DNA from 4 places in the Mycobacterium florentinum genome. Region 3 is predicted to be linked to each of the others. Evidence: predicted binding sites of a transcription regulator. Region 3 holds the regulator's gene; each other region holds the start of a gene.

Region 1 (4,963 bases), 960 kb from region 3:
CAGTGGCCGATCTGCTTGCTCCACGCGTCCTGCTGGCCTTGCGAGTAGCCAAGGGCGCGGGCCATGTCGCGCACCGCAATTCGACCGCGGTAGGTGATGACATTGGCGACCTGGGCGGCGTAGTCGCGGCCGTATTTGTCGTAGACGTACTGGATGACCTTCTCGCGCTGATCCGACTCAATGTCCATGTCGATGTCGGGCGGCCCGTCGCGGGCCGGCGACAAGAAGCGCTCGAACAACAGCTCGTTGGCCACCGGGTCGACCGCGGTGACGCCCAGGGCGTAACAGACCGCGGAGTTGGCCGCCGATCCCCTGCCCTGACACAGGATGTTGTTCTCCCGGCAAAACCGGGCGATATCGTGCACCACCAGGAAATAGCCCGGAAAAGTCAGTTGGGCAATGACTTTCAGCTCGTGCTCGATCTGGGCGTACGCGCGCGGCGCGGCCTCGGGCAGGCCGTAGCGGTCGCGCGCTCCCGCCATCACCAACTGCCGCAACCAGCTGTCCTCGGTGTACCCGGCGGGCACGTCGAACGGCGGCAGCTGCGGCGCGATGAGCGCCAGCCCGAACGCGCATTGCTCGCCGAGTTCGGCGGCGGCGGTCACCGTCTCGGGTCGCTGGGCGAACAGCCGGGCCATCTCCTCGCCGGACCGCAGGTGCGAGCCGCCCAGCGGGGCCAGCCATCCGGCGGCCGACTCCAGCGACTGCCGGGCCCGGATGGCACCCATCGCCATGGCCAGCCTGCCGCGCGACGGATGGGCGAAATGCGCTCCGGTGGTGGCGACGACGCCTACCCCGAAGCGGGGCGCGATCCCGGCCAGCGCGGCGTTGCGTTCGTCGTCGAGGGGCTGACCGTGATGCGTCAACTCGACGCTGACCCGCCCGGCGCCGAAGCGGTCCACCAGATCGGCCAGCGCCCGCGCCGCCGCATCCGGCCCACCGCCGGAAAGCGCCTGGCGGACATGGCCTTTACGGCATCCGGTCAGGATGTGCCAATGCCCGCCCGCGGCTTCGGTCAGCGTATCGATGTCGAAACGCAGCTTGCCTTTCTCACCGCCGGCCAGATGCGCCGCCGCCAGCTGCCGCGACAGCCGCCGGTAGCCCTCCGGGCCGCGGGCCAGCACCAGCAGGTGCGGGCCGGCCGGGTCCGGCTGCTCGGTCCGGGCCTGCGTACCGAGCGACAGCTCGGCGCCGAACACGGTGCGCACGTCGAGTTCGGCGGCGGCTTCGGCGAACCGCGCCGCGCCGTACAGGCCGTTGTGGTCGGTGAGCGCCAGCGCCCGCAGATCCAGCCGGGCCGCCTCCTCGACCAGTTCCTCGGGGGTGCTGGCCCCGTCCAGGAAGCTGTACGCCGAATGCGCGTGCAGCTCGGCATACGCGACAGCCGAGCGAGCCCGCTGCCGGCTCGGCGGCTGGTAGCTGCCGCGCTTGCGCGACGACGGCACATCGTCGGGCTGCTCGGTTGCCGCCGGGCCGCCGGCATGGCGCGGCTTGCCGTCGAGCACCCGCTCCATCTCCGCCCAACTCGGCGGTCCATTAAACCAGCCCACGCATCCAGTGTATCGAACACATGTTCGATTTCGTGCAGAGTTGTTAAAGCGGTTGTTAAACGCGACTTCAACTTCTAAACACAGTCTTAACGGATTGGGATCTACCGCGACGGGGGTGCCGCGGCAGATACTGGTACGGGGCAACTAGGGGCGGGAATTGAATATGGTACAGCTGACAACAGCATTGGATACGCGCTTCCTCGCCGCAGCGGACCCCGATCGGCAGGCGAGCATGGCGACTGGAGCGGTCGCGATCGTCAACGGCGTCGTGCCCAACCTAGGGCGGCTCAAAACTATTCTGGCAGAACGGATTCTGTCGATCCCGCGATGCACCCAGGTGTTGCGGACGCATCCGTTGCGCGGCACCCAGCACTGGGTCGACGATCCGGGTTTCGACCTCACCCATCACCTGCGCCGGGTCGCGGTTCCCCGCCCGGGCGACGAGGCCGACCTGTCGCGGGCGATCGCCCACGCTTTGGAACGTCCCCTGGAATTGGACCGGCCGCTGTGGGAGTGCTGGGTCATCGAGGGGCTCAGGGGCAAATGGGCGATCCTGATGAAGGTCCACCATTACCTCGCCGACGCCACTCCCGCGGCCCACTTGCTCACCCGGCTCTGTGACGACTCCGACAGCGAAATGTTCGCCAATCACGTTGAAACCGCCAATGATTCGGCGCAGGACCGCCAGCCCGGCTGGGCCAACGCGCTCTGGCAAGCCACGACCGTCGCCAGCACCGTCACGAGCACCCTGGCCGAGACGGTCTGGTCGGCGGCACGCATATCGTCGGCCGGCCCCGCGGTCACCATGCGGTGCTACAGCACGGTGCGCGTACCTCTCGCCGCCGTCGACGCGGTGTGCGGCAAGTTCCGGGTAACCACCAACGACGTCGCGCTCGCCGCCATCACCGAGGGCTTCCGGGCCGTGCTGCTGCACCGCGGCGAACAACCGCGCGCCGGTTCGCTGCGCACCCTGGAGAAGGCCGACGACATCTCGGACAAGCTGCGGTATCTCCCGGTCGAGCACGACGATCCGGTGCAGCGACTGCGGATTGTGCACAGCAGCTTGAACCAGCCCAAGCAGCAGAACACCGGCCCCAGCATCAAGGGACTGGCCACCAGCTCCATGCCGTTTACCTTGTGCGCCAAGGCAGTTCGACTGGCACTGAGCCGACTACCACAACCTGGCATCGTGACGCTGGCCACCAACGCCCCCGGCCCACGGCACCGGCTGGAGCTGATGGGCGCAACCGTGGAACGCTTGCTGCCGATCCCGCCGACGGCTTCGCAGCTGTCCAGCGGGGTCGCGGTGCTGAGCTACGGCGACGAACTGATCTTCGGGATCACCGCCGACTACGACGCCGCACCCGAACTCCAGCAGCTCGCCACCGGGATCGAACGGGAGATGGCGCGACTGACGGCGCTCAGCGAGGACTCCGTCCTGCTGTTCACCAAGGATCGCCGCAGGCGCCGGACTCGCGCACTGCCCAATGGCGTACCCGCCGGTCACCCGACCGCGCGAGCGCGCCACTGACCCCACCCGGGCGGCGTTGCTCACCGTGAGAGGGTTGATCAATGCCATCGGTCACCATCGACCCGCGCCGCCACGACGTGGTGCTGTTTGACCCCGGGCTGGACGCACCGCAAGCCTTGATCGTCCAACTGCGCGATGCCGGTGTCGGCACCGGCACCTTCGGCTCGGACGGCGACACCCGGTCGGGGCGCGGTGTCGTCGTTGCGTCGAACGCGGCGGTGGCGACGGCCGCGCGCGATGGCGGCTTCGCGTTGGTCATCGAGGTAGGGGCCCCCGACGCCTGGAATGACATCACCGTACGCACCGGGGACCGGCGCATGTCGCAGCTTCCCGACGCATCGCTCCTCCTCGACGAGGAGATCCGGCGCCCGGCGGTGTTCTTCGATTTCGACGGCACGCTGTCCGACATCGTCGACGACCCGGACTCCGCACGGCTTGTCCCCGGCGCGGGCGACGCGCTGCAGCGGTTGGCCGCGCGCTGCCCGGTCGCGATCCTGTCCGGCCGCGACCTCGCCGACGTGACGGCACGCGTCGGCCTGCCCGGCATCTGGTATGCCGGCAGCCACGGCTTCGAACTGACCGCACCCGACGGCACCCACCACCAGAACGACGCCGCGGCCGCAGCCATACCGGTGCTGGAGCAGGCGGCCGCCCGGCTACGCGAGCGCCTCGGGTCGATCCCGGGTGTCGTGGTGGAGCACAAGCGATTTGGCGTGGCGGTGCACTATCGCAACGCCGCCCGGGATCGCGTCGGGGAGGTGGCGGCCGCGGTGCGGGCGGCGGGCCGGCGCGACGCGCTGCGGGTGACCACCGGCCGCGAAGTCATCGAGCTGCGTCCGGATGTCGACTGGGACAAGGGAAAAACCCTGTACTGGGTGATCGATCACCTGCACGGGCCGGCGGCTCCGACACCGATTTTTTTCGGCGACGACATCACCGACGAGGACGCATTCGACGCGGTACGCGACACCGGCATACCGATCCTGGTGCGGCACAACGACGATGGGGACCGGGCCACCTCAGCGCGGTTCGCACTGGACAGTCCGGCCCGGGTCGCCGAGTTCGTCGACCAGCTGGCCCGCCGCCTCTAACGGTCGCTGCCAGGTGGCGTCGCTCTAGCTGTACTGCCCAGGCAGGTTGGTCAACCGTGTGATGGGCGGGACCTTCCCGATCGCTGAGTGTTGCCGATGGTGATTGTAGGTATGCAGCCAGGGTGCTAATGCGGACCGGCGCTGGGCTTCGCTGTGGTAGTGACGGCTGAATGCCCATTCTGCTGCCATTGTGCGGTGGAAGCGCTCTGCTTTGCCGTTGGTCTGAGGCCGATATGGGCGGGTGTGTTTTGGCTTGACGCCGAGCTCTGAACACGCGTGTCGCCAGGCCTTGGACTTATAACAGCTGCCGTTGTCGGAAATCACTCGTTCAACGACGACTCCCCGCGCGCGGAACCAACTCACTGCTCGGCGTAGGACCGCTATAGCAGTGTCGGCGGTTTCATCGTCGTGGATCTCGGCATAGGCCGCCCGGGAGTGGTCGTCGACGACGGTATGGACAAAGGCGTGGCCGAGCAGCTCATCGCGATTGCGGCTGCGGCGGATGCCAGGCGTCGCCGCGCGATTCTTGCTGCCCTGCGCACGTCCGACGAACCGCCACCCGCCGCCAACAGGAATGTTGCCCAGTTTCTTGACATCGACGTGGATCAGCGAGCCTGGGTGTTCGTGCTCGTAGCGGCGAATCCGCTCACCCGTGCGGATATCGATGTGGGACAACCGGTTCAGTCGACACCGAACCAGCACCGCGTGAACCGTCGAGGCCGGCATCGACAGACGCGACGCGATCGCTAACGGCGAGAGGCGGTGCCGCCACCGCAACGCCACGATCCGCC
Region 2 (4,963 bases), 130 kb from region 3:
CCGATCGCGCCGTCCAGGAACGCGAACACCGCGTACAGCGCCGCGGCCGACAGCCCACCGATGATGCCCAGCAGCGCCTCGACCGCGACGAAGACGATGCCCGCATGCCGCAGCAGCGGTTTGACCAGCAGTGCGCCCACGCCCAGCGCCGCGATGTAGCCCGCGACGATCAGCGAGGTGGCGACGATGCCGCCGCCGTTCAGGCTGGCCGACAGCGTCAGCAGCGCCAATTCGTAGATGATGCCGCAGGCCGCGCAGGCCGCCACGGCGGCGAGCAACAGCGCCCGCCAGCGTATCGACGGCGCCGCCGGTCGCGCGGCTTCCTGCGTGGCGGTCATGAGACCGCGGCGGCCGTTACTCCTCCGACCGCCAACAGCATCAGCGCCACCGCGAACGAGCCGGGATGCAGCTCGGGCTCGTCGATGTGCTCGTGGAAACTGCCCGGGATCACCAGATGCAGGGTCAGCAGCGCGATTCCCAACAGGATCACGCCCATCAACCCGTACACCGCGACGCCGACGAGTCCCTGAGCCAATTGACTGTAGCTGTTCACGATGGCGCTGACGATCACGGTGGTCAGCGAGATGTACATCGCACTGGCGACCACGACGGCGTTGGGGCGGCGATCTACGAACACCAGCTGGCGCAGCTTGCCCGGGGTCAGCACGTCGACCATGTAGAAGCCGACGAGCAGGACGGCCATCCCGACGACGAAGTACAACAGCGTCGCGACGACGCCCTTCAGCACGGGGTCGAGATCCACGTTTCCGATATCGAAGGCGAGGTACACGGTTGTCTCCTTTGCTATTTGGTTCCACCCGGGCCGCCGGGACTGCCGCCGGAACCGCTCGACGGGGATCCGGGACTGAACCCGGGGCCGAGGAAGACATAGGAGCCGTGGCTGTATCCGGCGCCGAGGCTTTCGACGCGAATGCTGCACGGGTGGTTGCCATCCGGGCCGACGGTCACGATGTTGTCGCTGTAGCGCAGGTAGTCGTTGTTGTCGTTGTCGGCGCGGGCCTCGGGTTCCTGATAGTCCGCGAGCGTGTCGGCCACCTGATCGGGCGATCCGCTGCACAGGTAGCGCGTCCCGTTGACGTCGCGAGCGTACTCTCGATAGTTGCTCGCGATGTACTTCCCAATATCCTTCTGCAGCAATATGATTCCGATGATCAGCGACACCACCGACGCCAGGGCGAGCCCACCGGCCAGCCAGAACAGGTGTTTGCGGCTCACGGTCGCCACCGGCTCGCGGTCTGGACCACTTCACCGCCGGAACCAAGAGGGTTGTGCGGGTACAGGTGCCACGTCTGCCAGCGCCAGCCCGGGCCGTCGGGTTCGGCGGCCAGCACGGTCAGTGCGGCGTCATCGCCGGGGAATGTTCCGCCGAGCCAACAGGTTTCGGCTCGGCACCGCTCGCGCAGCTCGCGCGCCAGCCGGCGAAACGTCGCTTCGTCGTGCATGGCGGTGGCCGATTCCAGCGAGTACCCGGAGGCCTCGGCGTGCTCGGGCAGCTTGCCGGTCTCGCTGTCGGCGGTGCAGGACACCTGCTCGGAGAAGGTGCTGGCGGCGTGCTCGATCGTGACGAGGTGGGAGGCGCCGAGCACCCCGAGCCGCAGCGCGCCGCCATCGGGATGCCGCAGCGAATGGCTGGCCAGCAGCGGCGGTGCGGGCGCGTTGAGTGCGAGCCGCAGCCTGCTCCCGGACACGTCGGCCGGAGCTACGGCGAGCTGATAGAGCGGCACCGCGCGGACCTACGCGGTACCCGGCGCGGGCGCCGGGTAGACGGTGAGCTCGCCCGGCGACACCGGCTTGCCCGTCGAGATCTCCCAGGGCGTGCCGGGCGCCCAGCGCTCGAAGGAGAGCAGCACGCTCTGGTCGGCGTTGGCGCAGTCGACGAACTCCATCTCGCCGCCGGCCGGCAGGCCCGTCGTGCCCTCGGTCGTGTACGAGGCCCGGCCGCGTTCCGTCTCGTGAAACGCCATCCCGTCGACCAGATACTGGTCACCGGGTTGCAACGTGATGTCCTTGCGGGTGACCCACATGACGAGCTCGAGGCGCCCGTCGTCCTCTTCGACCGCGAACCACGTCGGCAGGTCGCCGCCCTCCAGCAGGTGCTCCCACCACACGAACGGTCCCTCGCGGAACGTCAGCGACCCGCGGACCACGTAGTCGATGCCGCCATAGCTGACGATGGCGCCCGGACCCAGCTGGCGGGGCCCGAATTGCGGCATCGCGTCGAACGACAGGGGGTCGCGGCGCCCGCGCGGCGCAGCCCGAGCCTTGGGCCGCCGCGACGCGATGACGAGCACCACGATGGACGCGATGAACAGCACCGCGGCCAGCACTACCAGCACTGTTCCCACCCAGGGCCTCCCGTCGCCGCGGCGGTGGAGCGAATGTCGGCTTAAGTTAACAGCTTTTGCCGGGTCCGCGTGTCCTGTCCGGTGGCGTCGGGGCCGACCGCTACGCTATCGAACAGCTGTTCGGTACTAGGTTGGAGCATGCTATGCGCGTGATGGGCGTCGACCCCGGACTGACCCGGTGCGGGCTGTCCGTGGTCGAAACCGGGCGCGGCCGCAATATCGTCGCGCTGGATGTCGACGTGGTCCGTACCCCGTCGGATGCCGCGCTGCCCAAACGACTGCTGACCATCAGCGACGCCGTCGAGCATTGGCTGGATACGCATCATCCCGACGTGATCGCGATCGAGCGGGTGTTCGCCCAGCACAATGTGTCGACCGTGATGGGCACCGCGCAGGCCGGTGGCGTGATCGCGCTGGCGGCGGCCAAACGCGACATCGACGTGCACTTCCATACCCCCAGCGAGGTCAAGGCCGCGGTCACCGGCAACGGCACCGCCGACAAGGCTCAGGTCACCGCGATGGTCACCAGAATCCTTGAGCTGCAAGCCAAACCGACGCCGGCCGACGCGGCCGATGCGCTGGCACTGGCCATCTGCCATTGCTGGAGGGCGCCGATGCTTGCCCGGATGGCGACGGCCGAGGCGATGGCCGCGCAACAGCGCCAGACCTATCGCGCCAAGCTGGCGGCGAAGGCCAAGGCCGCCAAGGCGGGAGCGGGCCGATGATCGCCTCGGTGCGCGGTGAGGTGCTGCAGGTGGCGCTCGATCACGTGGTGATCGAAGCCGGCGGCGTCGGCTACCGGGTGAACGCGACGCCGTCGACGCTGGCGACGCTGCGCCACGGCAGCGAAGCCCGCCTGATCACCGCGATGATCGTGCGCGAGGATTCACAGACCCTGTACGGCTTTGTCGACGGCGAGACCCGCGACCTGTTCCTGACGCTGCTGTCGGTGTCGGGTGTCGGGCCGCGGCTGGCGATGGCGACGCTGGCCGTGCACGACGCCGCGGCGCTGCGCCAGGCGCTGGCCGACGGCGACGTCACCGCGCTGACCCGGGTGCCCGGCATCGGAAAGCGCGGCGCCGAGCGCATGGTTCTCGAGTTGCGCGACAAGATCTATGCGGCCGGCGCGCCCGCGGCGGCGCCGGCGGGCGCGGGTCTCAATGGCCACGCGGTGCGGGGCCCGGTGATCGAGGCGCTGGTCGGCCTGGGCTTCGCGGCCAAGCAGGCCGAGGACGCCACCGACAACGTGCTGGCGGCCAGCCGCGAAAAGGGCGAGCAGGCAACGACTTCCGACGCGTTGCGGGCCGCGCTCTCGTTGCTGGGCAAGTCCAAATGAGCGACGACTATTCCGAGGACCATGCCGATCGCGACCTGTCCCCGGCGCTGACCGTCGGAGAGGGCGACATCGACGTCAGCCTGCGGCCCCGGTCGCTGCGGGAGTTCATCGGCCAGTCGCGGGTCCGCGAACAGTTGCAGCTGGTCCTCGAGGGCGCCAAAAACCGTGGTGGCACGCCGGATCACATCCTGCTGTCCGGGCCGCCGGGGTTGGGTAAGACGTCGCTGGCGATGATCATCGCCGCCGAACTCGGGTCCTCGCTGCGGGTCACCTCGGGGCCCGCGCTCGAGCGCGCCGGCGACCTGGCCGCGATGCTGTCGAACCTGGTCGAGCACGACGTGTTGTTCATCGACGAGATCCACCGCATCGCCCGGCCGGCCGAGGAGATGCTCTACCTCGCCATGGAGGACTTCCGGGTCGACGTCGTGGTGGGCAAAGGCCCTGGGGCAACGTCGATTCCGCTCGAGGTGGCGCCGTTCACCCTGGTCGGTGCGACCACCCGGTCCGGCGCGCTGACCGGGCCGCTGCGTGACCGCTTCGGTTTCACCGCGCACATGGATTTCTATGAGCCGGCCGATCTGGAGCGGGTGCTGGCGCGGTCGGCCGGGATCCTCGGCATCGAGCTGGGCGCCGAGGCCGGCGCGGAGATCGCCCGGCGTTCCCGCGGCACGCCCCGGATCGCCAACCGCCTGCTGCGCCGGGTCCGGGACTTCGCCGAGGTGCGGGCCGACGGGGTGATCACCCGCGACGTCGCCAAGTCCGCGCTGGAGGTCTACGACGTCGACGAGCTCGGGCTGGACCGGCTGGACCGTGCGGTGTTGTCGGCGCTGACCCGAAGCTTCGGCGGCGGACCGGTCGGGGTTTCGACGCTCGCGGTGGCGGTCGGGGAGGAGGCGACCACCGTCGAGGAGGTGTGTGAGCCGTTCCTGGTGCGTGCCGGCATGGTCGCGCGGACGCCGCGCGGCCGGGTGGCCACCGCGCAGGCCTGGACTCATCTGGGTATGACACCGCCGGCCGGGGCCACCGGCCTGGCCCAACCCGGACTGTTTGAATAGGAGGCGCCATGATCACCGCCGGATTGGCGTTCGCCGCGCTTGCGGCGCTGCTGCACGTCTACATCTTCACGATGGAGTCGTTGACCTGGACCTCACCGCGTACCCGCGCCGCCTTCGGCACGACACCGGAGGAGGCGGAGACCACCAAGCTGCTCGCCTTCAACCAGGGCTTTTACAACCTTTTCCTGGGGATCGTCGCCGGCATA
Region 3 (4,963 bases):
AAAGCAGGTGCACCTGATCGACCGGTGTCTGCAGCTGCACGGCGGCTATGGCTACATGCGCGAATACCCAGTCGCTCGTTCCTATCTCGACGCCCGGGTGCAGACGATCTATGGCGGCACAACCGAGATCATGAAAGAGATCGTCGGGCGCAGCCTCGGGGTCTAGCCGCGTGATCGCGACCCCCATCGGCTAACGTCGGCGGCGGTGAACCAATCCCGCTGTCACGCAACAACGAATCGTGGACGGATGCGCGGTGCCCGCGCGGATGGTGACACGAACCAAGCCCAACTAGTCGGCTTACGCTGTCATTGCTTGGATTTGCGGCAAAATAGTCGTTGCCCATGAATAGCTCCTTTGCTCGAGTGGATAGTCGGCACCTCGCGTGTGGTCGGCGCATGTCCTTCGGCTCCGTGGAGCGCGTAATCACCCGCCCTTGGGGTGTTCTGGGACAAGATCGGTCGCGACACGATCGTCGTCCCGCATCATTTCGACATCGGAGTGGTCTCCGTTTTCGTAATATTCGCGAATTGCCTTCGTATTTCTCGTTCGCTGGAGCAAAGTTATGCGAGCCCGGCGATAATACGAACTCGGTGGGGTTCGTAGCCCGCGTTTGGGATACCAACCGCTCGCAGGGGCCGCAGGGTACGGGCATGGCCATACATAAGGGCATATCCGTCGGCTGGGAGGCTTGGTGAACGGGAAGAGAGGTCAAGTGCGCAGGCTCGCGGGTCGGGCGCTGATCAGCGTGGCGACCACAGCGTTGGCCGTTGTGCTGTTGGCACCCACCGTCTCAGCGTCCCCGATCGGTGACGCCGAAGCCGCCATCATGGCCGAGTGGAGCAAGGCCGGCGGCGACACCTCACCGCTCGGACCCCGCAAGGGCGATGTCTACCCGGTCGCCGACGGCTTCGTGTGCGACTTCGACGGCGGCAAGATGTACTTCACCACCGCCACCGGTGCCAAATTCATCTACGGCCCGATCCTGGAAAAGTACGACATGCTCGGCGGTGCGGCCGGTAGCGATCTGGGCTTTCCGACCATCAACGAGGTGCCCGGCCTGGCCGGCCCGGACAGCCGGGTGGCGACGTTCTCGGCCAGCGACAAGCCGGTCATTTACTGGACGCCCGATCACGGCGCGTTCGTCGTGCGCGGCGCCCTGAATGCCGCCTGGGACAAACTCGGCAGCTCCGGCGGTGTGCTCGGCGCCCCGGTCTCCGACGAGACCTATGACGGCGAGGTGTCCTCGCAGAAATTCAGCAACGGCCAGATCTCCTGGAATCGCAAGACCAAGGAATTCACCACTGAGCCAGCGAATTTGGCCGACCAGCTCAAGGGCCTGCAGGTAGCGATCGATCCCGGCGCGGCCATCAACATGGCCTGGCGCGCGGCCGGCGGCGTCAACGGTCCGCTGGGCGCCAAGCAGGGCGGTCAGAATCCGATCGGCGGCGACGGCATCGTCCAGAACTTCGCCGGCGGCAAGGTGTTCTTCAGCCCGGCCACCGGCGCGGCCGCCGTCGAAAGCGACATCCTGGCGAAGTACGAGGCCGTCGGTGGCCCGGTCAGCAGCGACCTCGGATTCCCGACCGCCAACGAGTCCGACGGCGGCATCAGCCCCAACAGCCGGATCGTCACGTTCTCGGCGGCCGACAAGCCGGTGATCTTCTGGACGTCCGATCACGGCGCGTTCGTCGTGCGCGGCGCCATGAAGGCCGCGTGGGACAAGCTGCGTGGCCCCACCGGAAAGCTGGGCGCGCCGGTCGGCGATCAGACCGTCGACGGCGACGTGATCTCGCAGAAGTTCACCGGCGGCAAGATCTCGTGGAACCGCGCCAAGAACACCTTCTCCACTGACCCGGCCAACCTGGCTCCGCTGTTGTCGGGCCTACAGGTGTCGGGGCAGAACCAGCCGAGCGGTTCGGCGATGCCTCCCCACGCCAAGAAGTGGTTCACCTGGAGCTGGTGGTACCTGTTCGCCCTGGTCCCGCTGCTGGTTCTGGTGCTGTTGGCGGTGTTCGTGGCGTTGCGGTGGCGCAAGCATCGCGCCGGTCGCAACAGCGCACCCTATGACCTGGAGCGCGACGTCGACGTCGGCGGCTATGACGACGCGGGCGAGCCGCGCTGGGGACCCGAATACGGCGATAGCTCCACCGAACACCTGTCATTCAGCGACGCGCACGCACCGGATCACCGGGACATCGACGACGTGCCGCGCGCCAGGTGGCCGCACGGACCCGAATCGGCCGACCTGGACGAGGACGCGGGGTACGACGAGGCGGCCCGGCCGGTATCCGAGGAAGAGTGGGATGAGTTAGCGGTCGACGAGCGGGATCCCGACTCGGTCGACACCGATTCCATCCCCGTGGTGTCGGCGGATGACCTGACCGAGGCCGGCTACGCCGACGAGCTCCCGGAAGCCGGCTACCCCGAAGCCGCCGAGGTGCCCGAGGTCGCGTATCCGGAGGTCATCGCGGAGGACGACTACGCCGACGCCGTCGCCGCCGAGGCGGGCTATCCGGAATTCGCGGACGAGGATGCCGCCTATGCGGAGGCGGGCTATCCGGGTGCCGGCGAGGAGGAGGCGGCCTATCCCGACCTGGCTGTCCCGCACACCCCGCCCGACGCCGCCCATCCCGATGCTGCCTATCCCGCCGAAGAGCCGGAGCCCGCGTATCCCGATGTCGCCGTGGCGCATACGCCGCCGGATCTTGCCGGTGCGGCCGGTGCCGCCGCTGCCGGTGGCGCCACCACGGGTGGGGCCGCATCCAGCCTGGCCGCTGCGCTCGGCGCCGCGTCCGGCGTCGCACGCAGAGCCGGACGGCACGCGGCCGCCGCGGACGACGACGAGGTGGACATCGCGCCGGTCGCGGCCATCGGTGCGCTCAGCCCGGCCGGGCGCCCGACGATTCACATGCCGTTGGAAGACCCGTACCAGATACCCGATGGCTATCCGATCAAGGCGAGTGCGCGCTTCGGCCTCTACTACACCCCGGACAGCGACCTCTACCACGACACGCTGGCCGAGATCTGGTTGTCCAGTGAGGAAGCCGCGCTGGTCAACGGCTTCGTGAAGGCCGACTGACGCGCCGGACTTCCCGGCGCTAGACCTTGCGGATCACCGTCACGACCTTGCCGAGCACGGTCGCCTCATTGCCGGGGATGGGATCGAACGCCGGGTTGTGCGGCATCAGCCACACCTGACCGCCGGCACGCTTGAACGTCTTGACGGTGGCCTCACCGTCAAGCATGGCGGCGACGATGTCGCCGTTGTCGGCGACGTTCTGCTGCCGCACCACCACCCAGTCGCCGTCACAGATCGCGGCTTCGATCATCGAGTCGCCGACCACCTTGAGCAGAAACAGGGTGCCCTCGCCGACCAGCTCGCGGGGGAGCGGGAAGACATCCTCGACGGCCTCCTCGGCCAGGATCGGTCCACCGGCCGCGATGCGGCCGAGCACGGGGACGAAGATGGGCTCCGGCACCGCGTCGGATCCGGCGACCTCGGTGGCCGGTGCGGCCGCGACCGCGTCGTCGGCGCCGCGGACATCGACGGCCCGCGGGCGGTTCGGGTCGCGGCGCAGGAAGCCCTTCTTCTCCAGGGTGCGCAGCTGGTGCGCCACCGAGGAGGTCGACGTCAGCCCGACGGCGTCACCGATCTCCCGGATGCTCGGCGGATATCCACGGGTGGTCACCGACTCGCGGATGACATTCAAGATGGTGCGTTGCCGCTGGGTAAGCGATGAATCCACGGCATGCAGCCGGGCGTTGGAGCCGGTTGCCGAGGTGTCGTTGCTGTCGCTCATGGCACTGAATGTAGCCTGCTGTAACCCGAGAATCAAACATGTGTTCGACTGGCGTGTCGCCACCTCGGGTTCCACGGGAGAGTGATCCGCGGCACTCCACGAATAACAATGGTGTAACTCGTGAAAAGACCGGGTACTTGTGCTGCATGGCACCGATAGCGACCGGGACAAGTTGTCGGTGCCGTGGTCTAGCGTTTTGCTCGTGCGACACGCTTTGCTCAAATGTTCGGATTTCGAACACACGAGCGATAGTGTCGAACACACGAGCGACGATCAGTTGACCGGAGGAACGCACATGACGCTCATGCACACAGTCTCACCGCGGACCAGCAACGTGCGGCGCCCGAGCGACGGGCTGGTTGCACGTCCTCGCTACGACCAGGAGCGCGTGCTACGGTCCCGCCGGTCCGTGCAGTCACGGCCGGCCGGAGCGCCGATGTGCTATCGCGGTACAGGCGTCTCGATGTCGGCCGCGCCGCACCGCCGCCGCCCGGTCACGCTGGGGACGACGGTGGGCCTGGCCCTGATGGCCGGAATCATCACGCTCTGGCTGGGCCTGGTCGCGAACCTCGGTCAGATCGCCAACGGCGACTCCGCCGCCGCTCCAGTGCCGGACCGGCTCTCCGTCGTGCAGGTGGAGCCGGGCGAGTCCCTGCAGGACGTGGCACATCGGGTCGCGCCGGAGGCGCCGGCCCGCCAGGTCGCCGACCGTATCCGCGAACTCAACAACCTGAGCTCGCCGGCGTTGGCGGCCGGTCAGACCCTGATCGCGCCGGTCGGCTGACCGCGCCCGCCGTGCGGTGCGAAAACCGCTCTACGCCAAGGCTCCTCGTTTCGCCCGTCGGCGGCAGCGTCCGTGTGGCAGCTGCGTTGGCCCGGCGAGGGAGCGCCCGGGTACGCTCGGAGTGTTCTTCCGAGTTGCCGGCACAGCGAAGGAGCGGTCATGCATTGTCCGTTCTGTCGCCATCCCGATTCCCGGGTGATCGACTCTCGGGAAACCGATGAAGGCCAAGCCATTCGACGCAGGCGGTCCTGCCCGGAGTGTGGGCGACGCTTCACCACGGTAGAAACCGCGGTGCTGGCCGTCGTCAAGCGCAGCGGTGTCACCGAGCCATTCAGCCGCGAAAAGGTCATCAAGGGCGTGCGCCGCGCGTGCCAGGGC
Region 4 (4,963 bases), 830 kb from region 3:
CGGCGACGGCCGCCTCGATCAGCTCCGGCGGCACCGGCTCGTCGCTGAACCGGCGCACCGACCGGCGCAGCAGCTGCGCCTGTGCGCGTCCCTGCTCGATGGCCTCGGCGGTGCCGAGCCAGAACAGGTCTTCGGGACCGGGCCGCAGCAGCTGCCGGGCGGTGGTGCCGTCATCGACCACGGTGAGCCCGCGCACGACGGCCACCGGCATCGCGGTCAGCTTGCCCTTGACCAGATCGGCCGCGGCGGCCACCTCGTCGGCCACGGCGATCTCGGTGACCACCAACTCGTTGCCGTGCTCGTCGACCGCGCCCGAATAGCCGTGCAGCACAGCCAAACCCGCCGCCCCGATCGCGGCGTCGATCTGACCGTTGCGCCACGCCCGGCCCATGGTGTCGGTGATCACCACCGCGACGTCGACGCCGAGCTTCTCGCGCAGTGCCGCGCGCAGCGCCGCCGCACTGCCGTCGGGATCGACCGGCAGCAACGCGAGTTCGCTTCGGCCGACGTTGGATCCGTCCACCCCGGCGGCGGCCTGCACCAGCCCGAGCCGGTTCTCGGTGATCAGCGTGCGACCCTTGCGGGCCAGCACCCGCACGGCCTCGTCCTCGACCAGCTTGCGCCGGAGCTCGTCTCGCTCCTCGGGGTCCTCGGGCGCCGCCACCAGCCGGCCCTCGCATTTGGACACCACCTTGCTGGTGACCACCAGAACGTCGCTGTCGCGCAGCCACGGCGTGGCGGCGGCGATTGCCGCGCCGAGATCGTCGCCGGGGCGGAACTCGGGAAGCCCGGTGACGGGCAGGATCTCGACCGTCGCGGCGGTGCCATGCTCTTTCGGCGAACGGGTCACGGCGCCACGCCCGCAATGTCGAGTCCGGCCCGGACCATGTCGGCCGTCGCCTTGGGGTCGGTCATCAGCAGCGGCACCGCGCGCACCGCGACGCCGTCGATGTCGGCGTGGTCGCCCTCGTGCACCAGCCAGCAATCCAGTATCCCGGTGGCCGCGCGGGCGCCGTAATGCTTGCCGACCGCCTCCGCGGTGGACTCGACCCCGATCACCTCGAGGCAGGCATCGGCCATGCCGCGCAACGGCTTTCCGCCGATGATGGGGGAGTAGCCGACGATCGGCGCGGAAGCCGCCCGCAGCGCGCCGCGAATACCCGGGACGGCCAGGATCGCGCCGACGCTCACCACCGGATTGGACGGCGCCAGCAAGATGATGTCGGCGCCGCCGATGGCGTCGACCGCTTCAGCTGTGGCGCTGGCCGTTTCGGCGCCGACGAACGCGAAGCTGTGTGTTGTCACCTGGGCGCGGTAGCGCACCCACCATTCCTGGAAGTGGATCGCGCGCCGGCTGTCGTCGGCCGGATCGGCGATCACCACATGGGTTTCGCAACGGTCGTCACTGGCGGGCAGCAGGTGTGCGCCCGGTTGCCAACGGTCGCACAGCGCGGTGGTGATCGCCGAGAGCGGGTAGCCGGCGTTGAGCATCTGGGTGCGCACCAGGTGGGTGCCGAGATCGCGGTCGCCGAGCTGGAACCAGTCCGGCTGCACGCCGTAGCGTGCCAATTCCTCTTTCGCGTGCCAGGTTTCGTCCCGATGGCCCCACCCGCGCTCGGGGTCTACGCCTCCACCTAAGGTATACATGCAGGTGTCCAAATCCGGACAAACCCGAACCCCATGAATCCAGGCATCGTCGCCAATGTTGACGACGGCGGTCAGCTCATGGCCGGAATCTTGTCCCCCGGCTGCGAACTGACCCAGTCCGAGTAATTGTTGAACACCCAGCAGGAACCGGGCGCCGCCGACCCCGCCGACCAGAACGGTGACCTTCACATCGGACGACAGTACCGGCCGGGGACTTTGGTGAGCCTTTGTGACGGACACGCCGAAGGGGCGAAATAACAGAAACGCCGGAAATTGATCACGAGATGGTATGGAAAATCGCCGAAACGCTTGACCCGGCAGAATAACCCGTGTCTAATCACATCAGTGTCATTCCCGGTTGGCCGGCCGGTTCCGGTGTCGCAGACCGAGATTCGATCACTTGTTCGAATTGTCTGTCACATCAGAACAGCGGGACACAACCACTCTCTCAAAGACCAAGCTGAGGAGGCGTACGACGCATGTCTTACGAGCACCTACGGGGCGTCATGCCAAGCGCTGAGCGCGCCACGATCAGCTCCGCGCCGGCGCCGATTTCACGGCCCCACTTGACCGTGGTCCCTGATGCGCCAATAGCATTCGAGCCCGAGCCGTTGCCCGAGGCCGAACTCACTCCGGACCAATGGCAGGACCGCGCGCTGTGCGCGCAGACCGACCCCGAGGCCTTCTTTCCGGAGAAGGGCGGGTCGACCCGCGAGGCCAAGAAGATCTGCCTGGGCTGCGAGGTACGTCATGAGTGCCTGGAGTACGCCCTGGCACACGACGAGCGCTTCGGCATCTGGGGTGGTCTCTCCGAGCGTGAGCGCCGCCGCCTCAAGCGCGGCATCATCTGAGCCGACAAAACCTATTCGTCGTCGATCGTCGGGTCGATGACCGTGGGTTCTACGTCGAGATAGATGGCCACCTGAGCCACCAGAATCTCGTGCAATAACTCGCCAAGTTCGACGGTGTCTTTGGCGCGTCGTTCGATGGGCTTGCGGAACAAGACAATTCGTGCCCGCGTCGGGTTTCCCCGGACGTCGACCCCGGCGGGGATCAGCCGGGCCAGTGCGATCGGTCCGTCGGCGACGACCTCGGGCGGCCACTGCACGCTTTCGGGATCCTTGGCGGCGATGCGGGGAATCTCGTCGACAGCGACGTCGAGTTCCGACACTCGAGATTGCCAGCGTCGCTCGATAGGTTCGTAGGCTTCCAGCACCGCCATGTCGAATCGCTCGGCCCGGCTGCGCCATCCCGGCACCGTCGGCGGCAGCAAAGGCCCGCGCATATCGCGGCCGCGCCGAGTTGCCCGGTGCCCGGGCGTTCGGCCCGACGGCCGTCCGTTCCGCGGGAAACTGCGCGAATCACCCACGCGCCGATGGTAACGGTTGGACATCGTGCGCCGAACGGTTGCGCGTGTCCGGCGCTTCGGCGGCGTTTTCGCACGATAGCCTTTCCGACGTGAACGTTCCCCGTCGCTGCTGCCGGCCCGGGTGCCCGCATTACGCCGTGGCGACCTTGACGTTCGTCTATTCGGACTCGACGGCAGTCGTAGGCCCACTCGCGACCGCGCGCGAGCCGCATTCGTGGGATTTGTGCGTCGGCCACGCCAGCCGGATCACCGCGCCCCGCGGATGGGAGCTGGTGCGCCACGCCGGCCCGCTTAATTCGGAGCCCACCAATCCCGACGAAGACGACCTGGTCGCGCTCGCCGACGCCGTGCGCGAAGGCGGTTCCGCCGAGGCGGCCGTACCGTACGCGGGCGGCACCGGCATGCCGCTGAACGGATTTCCCCCGCAAGCGGGAGGTACCCCGCGCCTGCACCACACCGGAGCTCAGGCCACCGCACCCAGTAGCAATCTGTTCGCGCCGCCGGAAAAACGGTCCGGTCGCCGCCGGGGACATCTGCGGGTGTTGCCCGATCCGTCGGACTAGGGGGACGCTCGGGCCGATAGGCTGACGCCAAGAGCCAAATCAATCCATGGCGTCAAGGAGGCCCCGCATGTCTCGGCCCGCCGCGACTGTCCACCGTGTCATCAAGGCTTATGACATCCGTGGGCTGGTCGGCGAAGAGATCGACGAGTCGATGGTCGCCGACATCGGGGCCGCGTTCGCCGCGTTGATGCGTGGCGAAGGCGCGCAGCGCGTGGTGATCGGACACGACATGCGCGACAGTTCGCCGTCGCTCGCCGCTGCCTTCGCGACCGGGGTGACCGGCCAGGGCCTGGACGTGGTGCGGATCGGGTTGGCATCGACCGACCAGCTGTACTTCGCCTCGGGGACGCTCAATTGTCCGGGCGCGATGTTCACCGCCAGTCACAACCCCGCCGCCTACAACGGCATCAAGCTCTGCCGGGCCGCCGCCTTGCCGGTCGGCGCCGACACGGGGCTGAAGGTGATCACCGAAGACCTGATCGCCGGGGTACCGGCCTACGACGGGAAACCGGGGACTACCACCGATCGCGACGTGCTCTCCGGCTACGGCGAATTCCTGCGGTCGCTGGTGGCGACCTCCGGATTGCGACCGCTGCGGGTGGCGGTCGACGCGGGCAACGGGATGGCCGGTCATACGACTCCGGCGGTGCTCGGCGCCATCGACTCGATCACGTTGTTGCCGTTGTACTTCGAGCTCGACGGGTCGTTTCCCAATCACGAGGCGAACCCGCTGGACGCGGCCAACCTGCTGGATCTGCAGTTCTACGTCCGCGAAACCGGTGCCGACATCGGACTGGCCTTCGACGGCGACGCCGACCGGTGCTTCGTGGTCGACGAGCGCGGCATGCCGGTCTCTCCGTCGACGGTGACGAGCCTGGTGGCCGCGCGTGAGCTCGGCCGGGAAATCGGCGCCACCGTCATCCACAACCTGATCACGTCGCGCGCGGTGCCCGAACTGGTCTCCGAGCGCGGCGGCACACCCCTGCGCTCGCGCGTCGGACACTCCTATATCAAGACGCTGATGGCCGAAACCGGCGCGATCTTCGGCGGCGAGCATTCCGCGCACTACTACTTCCGTGACTTCTGGGGCGCCGACTCGGGGATGCTGGCCGCGCTGTATGTCCTGGCCGCCCTCGGGGAGCAGGACCGGCCGCTGTCCGAGCTGACCGCGGACTACCAGCGCTACGAATCCTCCGGCGAGATCAATTTCAGGGTGGCCGACGCCGCGGCGTGCGTGGACGCCGTGTTGAAGTCGTTCAGCAGCCGGATCCACTCCATCGATCACCTGGACGGGGTGACGGTCGATTTGGGCGAGGGCAGCTGGTTCAATCTGCGTACGTCCAACACCGAGCCACTGCTGCGGCTCAATGCCGAGGGCCGCACC

The links. Region 3 encodes LexA, which represses DNA repair genes until DNA is damaged. Its sites were predicted from a motif close to CGAACANNTGTTCG; they were not measured.
Region 1: the regulator LexA is predicted to act here: its motif matches at 1,564-1,577, upstream of G6N55_RS11465 (error-prone DNA polymerase).
Region 2: the regulator LexA is predicted to act here: its motif matches at 2,476-2,489, upstream of ruvC (crossover junction endodeoxyribonuclease RuvC).
Region 4: the regulator LexA is predicted to act here: its motif matches at 2,041-2,054, upstream of cofD (2-phospho-L-lactate transferase).

Annotation. Positions count from the first base shown of each region.
Region 1 covers NZ_AP022576.1:2,457,206-2,462,168, forward strand. Annotated here, with positions in the region: gene G6N55_RS11465 (error-prone DNA polymerase) at 1-1,550, opposite strand, end outside; gene G6N55_RS11470 (wax ester/triacylglycerol synthase family O-acyltransferase) at 1,714-3,081, shown strand; gene otsB (trehalose-phosphatase) at 3,123-4,172, shown strand; gene G6N55_RS11480 (IS481 family transposase) at 4,197-4,963, opposite strand, start outside.
Region 2 covers NZ_AP022576.1:1,371,804-1,376,766, reverse strand. Annotated here, with positions in the region: gene G6N55_RS06370 (polyamine aminopropyltransferase) at 1-338, opposite strand, end outside; gene G6N55_RS06365 (DUF350 domain-containing protein) at 335-790, opposite strand; gene G6N55_RS06360 (DUF4247 domain-containing protein) at 805-1,236, opposite strand; gene G6N55_RS06355 (DUF2617 family protein) at 1,233-1,745, opposite strand; gene G6N55_RS06350 (DUF4178 domain-containing protein) at 1,755-2,366, opposite strand; gene ruvC (crossover junction endodeoxyribonuclease RuvC) at 2,510-3,091, shown strand; gene ruvA (Holliday junction branch migration protein RuvA) at 3,088-3,702, shown strand; gene ruvB (Holliday junction branch migration DNA helicase RuvB) at 3,699-4,757, shown strand; gene G6N55_RS06330 (DUF1304 domain-containing protein) at 4,766-4,963, shown strand, end outside.
Region 3 covers NZ_AP022576.1:1,498,899-1,503,861, reverse strand. Annotated here, with positions in the region: gene G6N55_RS07070 (acyl-CoA dehydrogenase family protein) at 1-166, shown strand, start outside; gene G6N55_RS07065 (LGFP repeat-containing protein) at 693-3,080, shown strand; gene lexA (transcriptional repressor LexA) at 3,100-3,801, opposite strand; gene G6N55_RS07055 (LysM peptidoglycan-binding domain-containing protein) at 4,097-4,585, shown strand; gene nrdR (transcriptional regulator NrdR) at 4,745-4,963, shown strand, end outside.
Region 4 covers NZ_AP022576.1:2,324,321-2,329,283, reverse strand. Annotated here, with positions in the region: gene G6N55_RS10890 (coenzyme F420-0:L-glutamate ligase) at 1-850, opposite strand, end outside; gene cofD (2-phospho-L-lactate transferase) at 847-1,836, opposite strand; gene G6N55_RS10880 (WhiB family transcriptional regulator) at 2,127-2,498, shown strand; gene G6N55_RS10875 (metallopeptidase family protein) at 2,510-2,932, opposite strand; gene G6N55_RS10870 (DUF3499 domain-containing protein) at 3,106-3,579, shown strand; gene G6N55_RS10865 (phosphomannomutase/phosphoglucomutase) at 3,647-4,963, shown strand, end outside.